Regions from separate parts of the Allobosea sp. TWI1241 genome, predicted to be linked through region 1. Evidence: predicted binding sites of a transcription regulator. Region 1 holds the regulator's gene; each other region holds the start of a gene.
The links. The regulator PhoB, encoded in region 1, activates phosphate uptake and scavenging genes when phosphate is short. The targets are predictions, from matches to a motif close to TGTCATNNANCTGTCAT.

Region 1 (2,197 bases):
CCGCAGGTGGCGGCCACCCCGGCCCCGGCCGAGGAGGTGGTGGTGCCGTTCTCCGAGCGCGTCAGCATCATGGATCTGCGCGAATACATGTGCCGCTGGCCGATGGGCGATCCGACGACGCCGGAGTTCCGCTTCTGCGGCGCCCGCTCGTCGACCGGCCTGCCCTATTGCAGCTACCATGCCCGCATCGCCTACCAGCCGGCGGCCGACCGCCGCCGCGACCGCAAGGCCGTCCGCGCCTGAGGGCGACAAGGCGACCGCGAAACGATCCGAGGAAGCCGGCCCCGTGGCCGGCTTTTTCATGCCCGCCATCGTGCCGGGAGCCAGGTTTCCGGCCGCAAGCCTTGGAACGACAGGTCTTCGAGTAGCAGTGCCTCGGACCAACACGATCCCGGGCGGGAAGGGGCAGGATGGCGACCATCGCGATCTATGCGGGCGCGGCGCTGGCGGAGATCGCCGGCTGCTTCGCCTTCTGGGCCTGGCTGAAGCTCGACCGCTCGGTCTGGTGGCTCGTGCCGGGGCTGCTGGCGCTGGCCGGCTTCGCCTGGCTGCTGGCGCTGGTCGACAGCCCCGCGGCGGGGCGAACCTTCGCCGCCTATGGCGGGGTCTATATCCTCGCCTCGCTCGGCTGGATGGCGCTGGTCGAGAAGGTGGCGCCCGACCGCTTCGACCTGATCGGCGCGGCGCTGTGTCTGGCGGGCGCCAGCGTAATCGTCGCCGCCCCGCGCTGACCCGCTTTCGGCATAACCGACGCCGTCATTGCGGCGTCTGGTGCAGACCAAAAGCCGAACCCGGCACGGGCTGGGTGCGCTCCGGCTCCACGCCGTCATTCCGGGGCTTCGCGCAGCGAAGAGCCCGGAACCCATGACCGCGCGGCTACCGGCTCGGGCGGCAGCGGTCGCGCTGCATCTTCCACCGACACTGGCCATGGGGCCCCGGAGCGACGGTGGATCGCCCGCGTCACGCCCTGCCCGCTTCAGCCTCCGCGGGCGAAGGTCTCGTCGAAGGCGTAGCCGGCGCCGCGCACCGTGCGCAGCGGGTCCTTGGCGTTGCCGGGCGTGATCGCCTTGCGCAGGCGCCCGACATGCACGTCGACGGTGCGCTCGTCGATATAGACGTCGCGGCCCCAGACGGCGTCGAGCAGCTGCGCCCGGGAATAGACCCGGCCCGGCGCCTGCATCAGGAATTCGAGCAGACGGAACTCGGTCGGGCCGAGATGCAGCTCGGTGCCGGCCCGGCGCACACGCCGCGTGGTGCGGTCGAGCTCGAGGTCGCCGGCGGTGAGCAGCCCGGCGACATGGCCGGGCTTGGCCCGGCGCAGCAGCGCCTGCACCCGCGCGATCAGCTCCGGCAGCGAGAACGGCTTGACCACATAGTCGTCGGCGCCGGTGGCGAGGCCGCGCACGCGCTCGGTCTCCTCGCCGCGGGCGGTCAGCATGATGATCGGCACGCGCTCGGTGTCGCGCCGGGCCCTGAGACGCCGGCAGAGCTCGATGCCGGAGAGGCCGGGCAGCATCCAGTCGAGCAGCACGAGATCGGGCGTGCTGTCGCGCAGATGCAGCTCGGCGTCGTCGCCGCGCGCCACGCTGTCGACCTCGAAGCCCTCGGCCTCGAGATTGTAGCGCAGGAGCAGGGTCAGCGGCTCCTCGTCCTCGACGATCAGGATGCGCGCGGCCATGTCGGGCCCTTTCAGGCGTCGCCGGAAGCGGCGGAAGCCGGCAGCTCGACGGGGATGTCGGTGGTGTCGAGCTTCGGCCGGGTCTCGTCGATCGACTGGCCGGTGACGAGGTAGTGGATGGTCTCGGCGATGTTGGTGGTGTGGTCGCCGATGCGCTCGACGTTCTTGGCGCAGAACAGCAGATGCGTGCAGAAGGTGATGTTGCGCGGATCCTCCATCATATAGGTCAGGAGCTCGCGGAACAGCGAGGTGTAGAGCGCGTCGATCTCGTCGTCGCGGCGCCAGACCTCCATCGCCTTGCGGTCGTTGCCGGCGGCATAGGCGTCGAGCACGTCCTTGAGCTGGGCCTGGACCAGGCGGCTCATATGCTCCAGCCCGACCACGGCCCGCGTCGGCGGCGAGAACTGGCCGGAGATCGCGACGGCGCGCTTGGCGATGTTCTTGGCGAGATCGCCGACGCGCTCGATATCGGCGGCGATGCGGATCGCCGAGATCAGCTCGCGCAGGTCGTTGGCGAGG
Region 2 (2,197 bases), on a different contig from region 1:
AGCGCAGGATGTGCTCGAAACCATGCGCGCGAAGCTCGGCCTCGACGCTGTCGGTCGAGACCATCACGCCGGCCGCCGGCCCGTGGAAATGGCGCAGCAGCCGGTAGCTCCAGCGCTCCGGCACCGGCCAGCGCGCCGAGACATATTGCGGGAAGCGGGTGTGATAGCTCGTGGTGAAGCTGCGCTTCTGCGACAGGCAGACCGAGCGCGTCAGCCAGCCGATCGGCCCTTCGGTGGCGATGTGGATGTGATCGGGCGCGAAATCTGCGATCCGCGCGGCGATGCGCCGGCGCGTCGCCAGCGCCAGCCTGATGTCGGGATAGGACGGCAGCCCGATCTGCGCGAAGCCCTCGGGGGTCAGCATATGCGCGGTCACGCCGAAATCGGGCGCGGCCTGCGCCATGCGCTCCAGAGAGCGCACGACCCCGTTGATCTGCGGACGCCAGGCGTCGGTGGCGATCAGGACGCGCATCACGCCGCCTCACCGACCGGAACCGCGGCGGCGGGCCGGCGCGCCGGCAGCGGCACGGGCAGCGGCGGCAGCCGGTCCTCCAGCCGATGCTGCGGCCAGTGGATGATCTCGAAGCGCCCGTCATGGTGCTCGACCACCGCCGTGCAGCTTTCGACCCAGTCGCCGGTGTTGATGTAGGTCAGCCCGTCGATCTCGCGCCGGGCCGCGTGGTGGATATGGCCGCAGATCACCCCGTCGGCCTTGTGCCGGCGCGCCTCGTCGGCCAGGCACTGCTCGAACTCGCCGATATAGTTGACCGCGTTCTTGACCTTGCGCTTGGCCCAGGCCGAGAGCGACCAGTGCGGCAGCCGCAGCACGCGCCGGACGCGGTTGATGCCATGGTTCAGCACCAGGGCTGCGGTGTAGGCCCAGTCGCCGAGCAGGGCGAGCCATCTGGCGTTGCGCACCACCAGGTCGAACAGGTCGCCATGGATGACCAGCATGCGCTTGCCGTCTGCGGTCTCGTGCACGATGTCGTCGACCAGCGTGATGCCGCCGAACTGCAGGCCGGTATAGTCGCGGAGGAAGTCGTCGTGGTTGCCGGTGACGTAGATCAGCGTCGAGCCCTTGCGGACCTTGCGCAGCAGCTTCTGCACCACGTCGTTATGCGCCTGCGGGAAATACCAGCCGCTCTTCAGCCGCCAGCCGTCGATGATGTCGCCGACCAGATAGATCTTCGGCGCGTCGTAGGCGCGCAGGAAGGCCAGCACCAGGTCGGCCTGCGCGCCGCGCGTGCCCAGATGCAGGTCCGAGATGAAGATGCTGCGAACCTGCTTCGCGTCGTCCTCGTCGCCCATGCCTGCAGCCTCGTGCCGTTGCGATGGTGCGGCGTGTCTCCGATTTGCATTGCGCTTTGATGACGCGGCGGCCAAACCATGCACTGCCTCTGGCAGCTTCGACGACACGTCCGGGAGAGAACGAACATGGATCTTGGTATCGCAGGCCGCACGGCCATCGTCTGCGCCTCCAGCAAGGGGCTCGGCCGCGCCTGTGCACAGGCCCTCGCCGAAGCGGGCTGCACCGTCGTCGTCAACGGACGCGACGCGCAGACGCTCGAAGCCACCGCGAGCGAGATCCGCGCCAGCACCGGGGCGACCGTCGTCGCTGTCGTCGCCGACGTCTCGACCCGCGCCGGCCAGGACGCCCTGCTCGCCGCCGCCCCGAACCCCGACATCCTGGTCAACAACAATGGCGGCCCGCCGCCCAAGCCCTTCCGCGAGGTCTCGCGCGAGGGCCTGCTGGAAGGCGTCTCGCAGAACCTCGCCACGCCGCTCGAGCTGGTCCAGCGCGTGGTCGACGGCATGATCGCGCGCCGCTTCGGCCGCATCGTCAACATCACCTCGGCGAGCGTGCTCACCCCGCTGACCGGGCTCGACGTCTCCTCGGCTGCACGCGCCGGCCTGACCGCCTTCCTCGCCGGCGTCGCCCGCGAGGTCGCGCACGCCAATGTCACCATCAACAACATCCTGCCCGGCGTCTTCGCGACCGACCGGCTGACCAGCTCGACAAAGCGGGTCGCGGCGATGAAGAACATCTCCGAGGAGGAGGTGATGAAGCAGCGCATGGCCGAGATCCCGGTCGGCCGCTTCGGCCAGCCCGACGAGTTCGGCAAGCTCTGCGCCTTCCTGTCGAGCGAGCACGCCGGCTACATCACCGGCCAGAACTTCCTGATGGACGGCGGCTCCT
Region 3 (2,197 bases), on a different contig from region 1:
AGCCCGTCGCGGCCGAGCAGGTAGAACTTGCGGGTCGCGTCGTAGATATGGCGCTGCCAGCCATAAATCCTGTCCATCAGCCCGGCGGCGTCGGTCTCGGGCGCGCCAGCGGCGCTCACCGCCCGTCCCCGCCCAGCCGGTAGAGATGGAAGGCGCCGTAGATCGAGGAGCGATCGCGCGCGCCGAGCGCCCGGCTGCTCGCCTCGTCATAGTGCCATTGCGACAGGATCGCCTCCGGCACCCGCCCCGGCAGCAGCCGCTCGTCGGCGGCGGTACGGAAGATCACGCGCGCGCCCGGCGCGGCGCTGCGGGTGATCTGCGTCCATAGCGCCGTGAGATCGGCATCGTTCATCCAGTCCTGCGCGTCGAGCAGCACGAAGCCGTGGCAGCTCTCCGCCGGCTGGCGTTCGAGGAAGGCGGTGATCGCGCTCTGGTGATAGGCGACGCGGCCGGCACGCGCGCGCACCGTCTCGAAATGCTGCGCTTCCAGATAGGGCGGCACCGCGGCGTCCGGACCCGGCCCGTAGCCGCGGCCGAAGGCCTGCCAGGCGAAATAGTTGGTCTTGAGGTCGAAGCCGCAGGCCAGGCGTTCGAGCCGGTTGCGCAGAACCGGCAGGATGCCGTCGGCATCGTCGGCGGCGAGCGCCTTGTACTGCGCCGGCGGGATGCCGAGCCCGTAGAGCGAAGCCGGCTGGCGAACCAGCCAGCGCACCAGAGCCTTGTCGAACACCGGCGCGAGATGCCGGTCGAACAGGACGCGCTGCTCCGCCAGCGTGCGCGCCTCGAGCAGCGCACGGGGATCGCAGCCGAGGCGCCGCGCCAGAAAATGCCCGGCGCCGATGAAGCGGCCGAGCAGGCCGTAGCGGTAGAAATTGCGCGCGAAGACCGCGATGCGCCGCCGTCCGGCGAGGCTGCGGCTCTCCCAGTAGGCGCGCGAGACCGGGTCGAGGTCCGGCGCGACCAGCCGGTCGTAGAGCGCCACATTGTCAGGCGATTGCGCCTCACCGAAGAAGCGGCGGAACACGGCATGGTCGTCGATGCGCCGCAGCGCCGCGAGCTTGAGCCGGCCGAGTGCGATATGGGCGCCGTTGAGATCGACCGCGCTGATCCGCGCCGGATTGGCGGTGAGATAGGACAGCACGTTGCAGGAGCCCGAGGCGATCGCCACGATGTGGTCGTCGGGCCGGATCTCCAGCGCCGCCATGTCGACGACCGGATCTTCCCAGATCTGCGGGTAGACAAGACCGGAGAAGGCCAGGGTGAACAGGCGCTCCAGCAGCCCGGCCCGCGACAGCGGCGTGCTGCGATGGACCGCGTCGTTGAGGCCCAGGCTGGTCGTGCGCTTCACCGCGCGGATCGTCTGCGTCACAAAGCCCTCGATGGCACCCATTGCGATGGTGGGGCCGACTAGAGGACGCGCATGACGGCGCGGTGACGCTACACCCCTGCTGCAATCGGGCGCGGGCTTCCCCATATTGGGCGCAACCGACCACCCGCAGTCCGCGAGAGAGGAGAACCGCATGGGCCTGATGGACATGTTCGGCCGGCAGGGCGCGCCGGCGCGCGAATTCCCCTTCCAGCTCACCGAGGCGCAATGGCGCGAGCGGCTGACGCCGGAGCAGTACCAGGTGCTGCGCGGGCACGGCACCGAGCGACCCGGCTCCTGCGCGCTCAATTTCGAGAAGCGCCCCGGCATCTTCTCCTGCGCCGGCTGCGGCCAGGAGCTGTTCAGGTCCCACAAGAAGTTCGAGAGCGGCACCGGCTGGCCGAGCTTCGACCAGCCGCTCGAGGGCGCGGTGGAGACCAGCGAGGACTTCAGCCACGGCATGCACCGCGTCGAGGTGCATTGCGCCAATTGCGGCGGCCATCTCGGCCACGTCTTCCCGGACGGCCCGCCGCCCACCGGCTTGCGCTACTGCATCAACGGCGTGGCGATGGATTTCGCTCCGGACGGCGCGGAAGGCTGAGCCGGACGGATTTGCCCTGATGGCGATCCGCACCATCGGACCTGCGCCCCTAATCGGCGCCGGTCCATGGACGCGGCCCGAGCGCGCAAATCCTCTTCAGCGAACCCGGCCTGTTCAGCGGCTACTTCCTCGGCAGCCCGTCGCTCTGGCACGACAAGCGCGACGCGGCCGCGAATGCCCGAAGCTGGCCCTGGAATCGGTCGTCCTCAGCGACGAGGACCATCTCACCG
Region 4 (2,197 bases), on a different contig from region 1:
TGACGATCTCGTCGGGATCGACCTTGAGCTCGCGCACGATCAGGTTGCGCAAATGGTCGGGCATGCCGGCATGCAGCTCGAGCCGGATCACCACGCCGCGGCGGCGCTGCTTCAGCATGGTCTCGAAGACACGCACCAAGTCCTCCGCCTCCTCCTCGATATCGAGGTCGGAGTCGCGGATGATGCGGAAGGAGGCCGTGCCCTTCACCCCATAGCCGGGGAAGAGCTTGCCGATGAACAGCGCAATCAGGTCCTCCAGCACGATGAAGCGCTGGACGCCGTCGCGGGCGAAGTCCGGCAGCTCGATGAAGCGGTCCATCTTCACCGGCACGCGGATCAGCGCGTCGAGCGGCCGGCCGTCGCTGATGCGCTCCAGCGCCAGCGCGACGGTGAAGCCGAGATTGGGAATGAACGGGAAGGGATGCGCCGGGTCGATCGCCAGCGGCGTCAGCACCGGGAAGACGTAGTGCAGGAAGCGGTCCTCGAGCCAGACCCGATCCTGCGCGTCGATATCGCCCTGCCCCAGCAGCACGATGCGGTTGGCCTGCAGCTCCTGCTTCAGCTCGCTCCAGCGGGTCTGCTGGTCCCGCGTCAGCGCCGCCACCGCCTCGCCGAGCGCCGCGAGCTGCTCGGCCGGGCTCAGCCCGTCCTGGCTCGGGGTCACGACACCGGCCTTAAGCTGCTCGCGCAGGCCGGAGACCCGCACCATGAAGAACTCGTCGAGATTGGCCGCCGAGATCGACAGGAAACGCAGCTGCTCGAGCAGCGGATGATTGCGGTTCGACGCCTCCTCCATGACGCGCCGGTTGAACTGCAGCCAGGAGAGCTCGCGGTTCATGAAGCGCTGCGGCGAATGGCGCAGCGCCTCGTCCATGGCGAGAGCCGCCGGCACCGGCGCGATCGGGGGGGTGATCTGCTGGTCCATCTGCTTCGCTCTCGCCCTCGACGCCGTCCGTGCCACTGCGGGCCCCTTACCTGTCGTTCGTGACAATCGCGTGCAGCGATCGGCCGCCCGCCCGGCCTTGAAGCCATCACCGCGTGACGCTTCGATGACACTCTGGACGATCGGCGCCGTTCGGCAAGAGCCGCGCGCGGCGCCGCCCGTCCTCAGTCGCCCGCCGGATCGAGGCTGCCGACGACTTCGGCCGCCATGGCGCGGGTGACGCGCCGTCCGCGTTCGAGCGAAAGCCGGTCGAGCGCATCGACGAGATCGCGCGCGGCGGCGAAAGAGCGCTCCATCCTGAGCGCCAGCGCCTCGATCGTGCCGGTGTCGACGATGAGCTGGCGGTCGACGAAGAGCTTGACCAGAAGCGCCCGCAATAGCGCGTCGTCCGGCGTGGCGATCTCGGCGCCCGGCGCCAGGCGCAGCCGGGAGAGCAGGTCGGGAACCGTCAGCCCCCAGCGATCCGGCGGGGTGCGCGCGGTCAACAGGACATGGCCGCCGCGCGCCTTCATCGCGTTGAGCAGGTGGAAGAGCGCCGGCTCGTCGAGCGTGCCGGTGTCGCAATCCTCGACGACGAGTGCCCCGCCAGAGACCAGATGCGGCACCTGCGCCGCGCCGATCTCGCGCGCCGGCACGGTCCAGGCATACGAGCGCGTCGCCCAGATCGCCGCGAGATGGGTCTTGCCCGCGCCCTCGGGCCCGACGAGGCGCAGCCAAGCATCGGGCCAGGCCGGCCAGCGCTCGACCAGCGCATAGGCCTGCTCGTTGGACGGGCCGACCAGGAAGTCTTCGACGCCGTGGCGGCTTTCCACGGGCAGGTCGAAGGCAAGCTGGCGGGGGCGTGCGGTCAGGTCAGCGGGCGACATCGTCTTGGGTATGGATGGCGGCGGCACGGGCGACGTCGCCTCCATGATAGAACTGGCTCTGGAGATACTGGCGCAGCGCGAAGCGCGCCAGCACGCCGATGATCGCGGCCAGCGGAACGGCGAGCAGCAGCCCGACGAAGCCGAACAGCGAGCCGAAGGCGAGCAGCGCGAACATCAGCCAGACCGGGTGAACGCCGATCGAATCGCCGACCAGCTTGGGCTGCAGGATATTGCCTTCGAGGAACTGGCCGGCGAGGAAGATCGACAGCGTCACCGCCGGCATCACCCAGTCCGGCCAGAACTGCACGGTGGCGACGCCGACCGACAGCACGAGCCCGGTCAGCGAGCCGACATAGGGGATGAAGGAGAGGAAGCCGCTGATGATGCC

Region 2: a site for PhoB is predicted at 1,357-1,373, ahead of ABE438_RS01105 (UDP-2,3-diacylglucosamine diphosphatase). Genes of this name have one in related genera too.
Region 3: a site for PhoB is predicted at 1,421-1,437, ahead of ABE438_RS01500 (BtaA family protein). Genes of this name have one in related genera too.
Region 4: a site for PhoB is predicted at 1,039-1,055, ahead of ABE438_RS04585 (RNA degradosome polyphosphate kinase). Genes of this name have one in related genera too.

The regions. Positions count from the first base shown of each region.
Region 1 is NZ_JBDJKW010000015.1:46,668-48,864, forward strand. It holds gene ABE438_RS17065 (GcrA family cell cycle regulator) at 1-243, shown strand, start outside; gene ABE438_RS17070 (YnfA family protein) at 411-731, shown strand; gene phoB (phosphate regulon transcriptional regulator PhoB) at 977-1,678, opposite strand; gene phoU (phosphate signaling complex protein PhoU) at 1,690-2,197, opposite strand, start outside.
Region 2 is NZ_JBDJKW010000001.1:223,240-225,436, forward strand. It holds gene ABE438_RS01100 (glycosyltransferase family 4 protein) at 1-472, opposite strand, end outside; gene ABE438_RS01105 (UDP-2,3-diacylglucosamine diphosphatase) at 472-1,308, opposite strand; gene ABE438_RS01110 (SDR family oxidoreductase) at 1,435-2,197, shown strand, end outside.
Region 3 is NZ_JBDJKW010000001.1:303,013-305,209, forward strand. It holds gene ABE438_RS01495 (class I SAM-dependent methyltransferase) at 1-119, opposite strand, end outside; gene ABE438_RS01500 (BtaA family protein) at 116-1,369, opposite strand; gene msrB (peptide-methionine (R)-S-oxide reductase MsrB) at 1,530-1,967, shown strand.
Region 4 is NZ_JBDJKW010000002.1:334,303-336,499, forward strand. It holds gene ABE438_RS04585 (RNA degradosome polyphosphate kinase) at 1-925, opposite strand, end outside; gene ABE438_RS04590 (P-loop NTPase family protein) at 1,108-1,809, opposite strand; gene ABE438_RS04595 (AI-2E family transporter) at 1,796-2,197, opposite strand, start outside.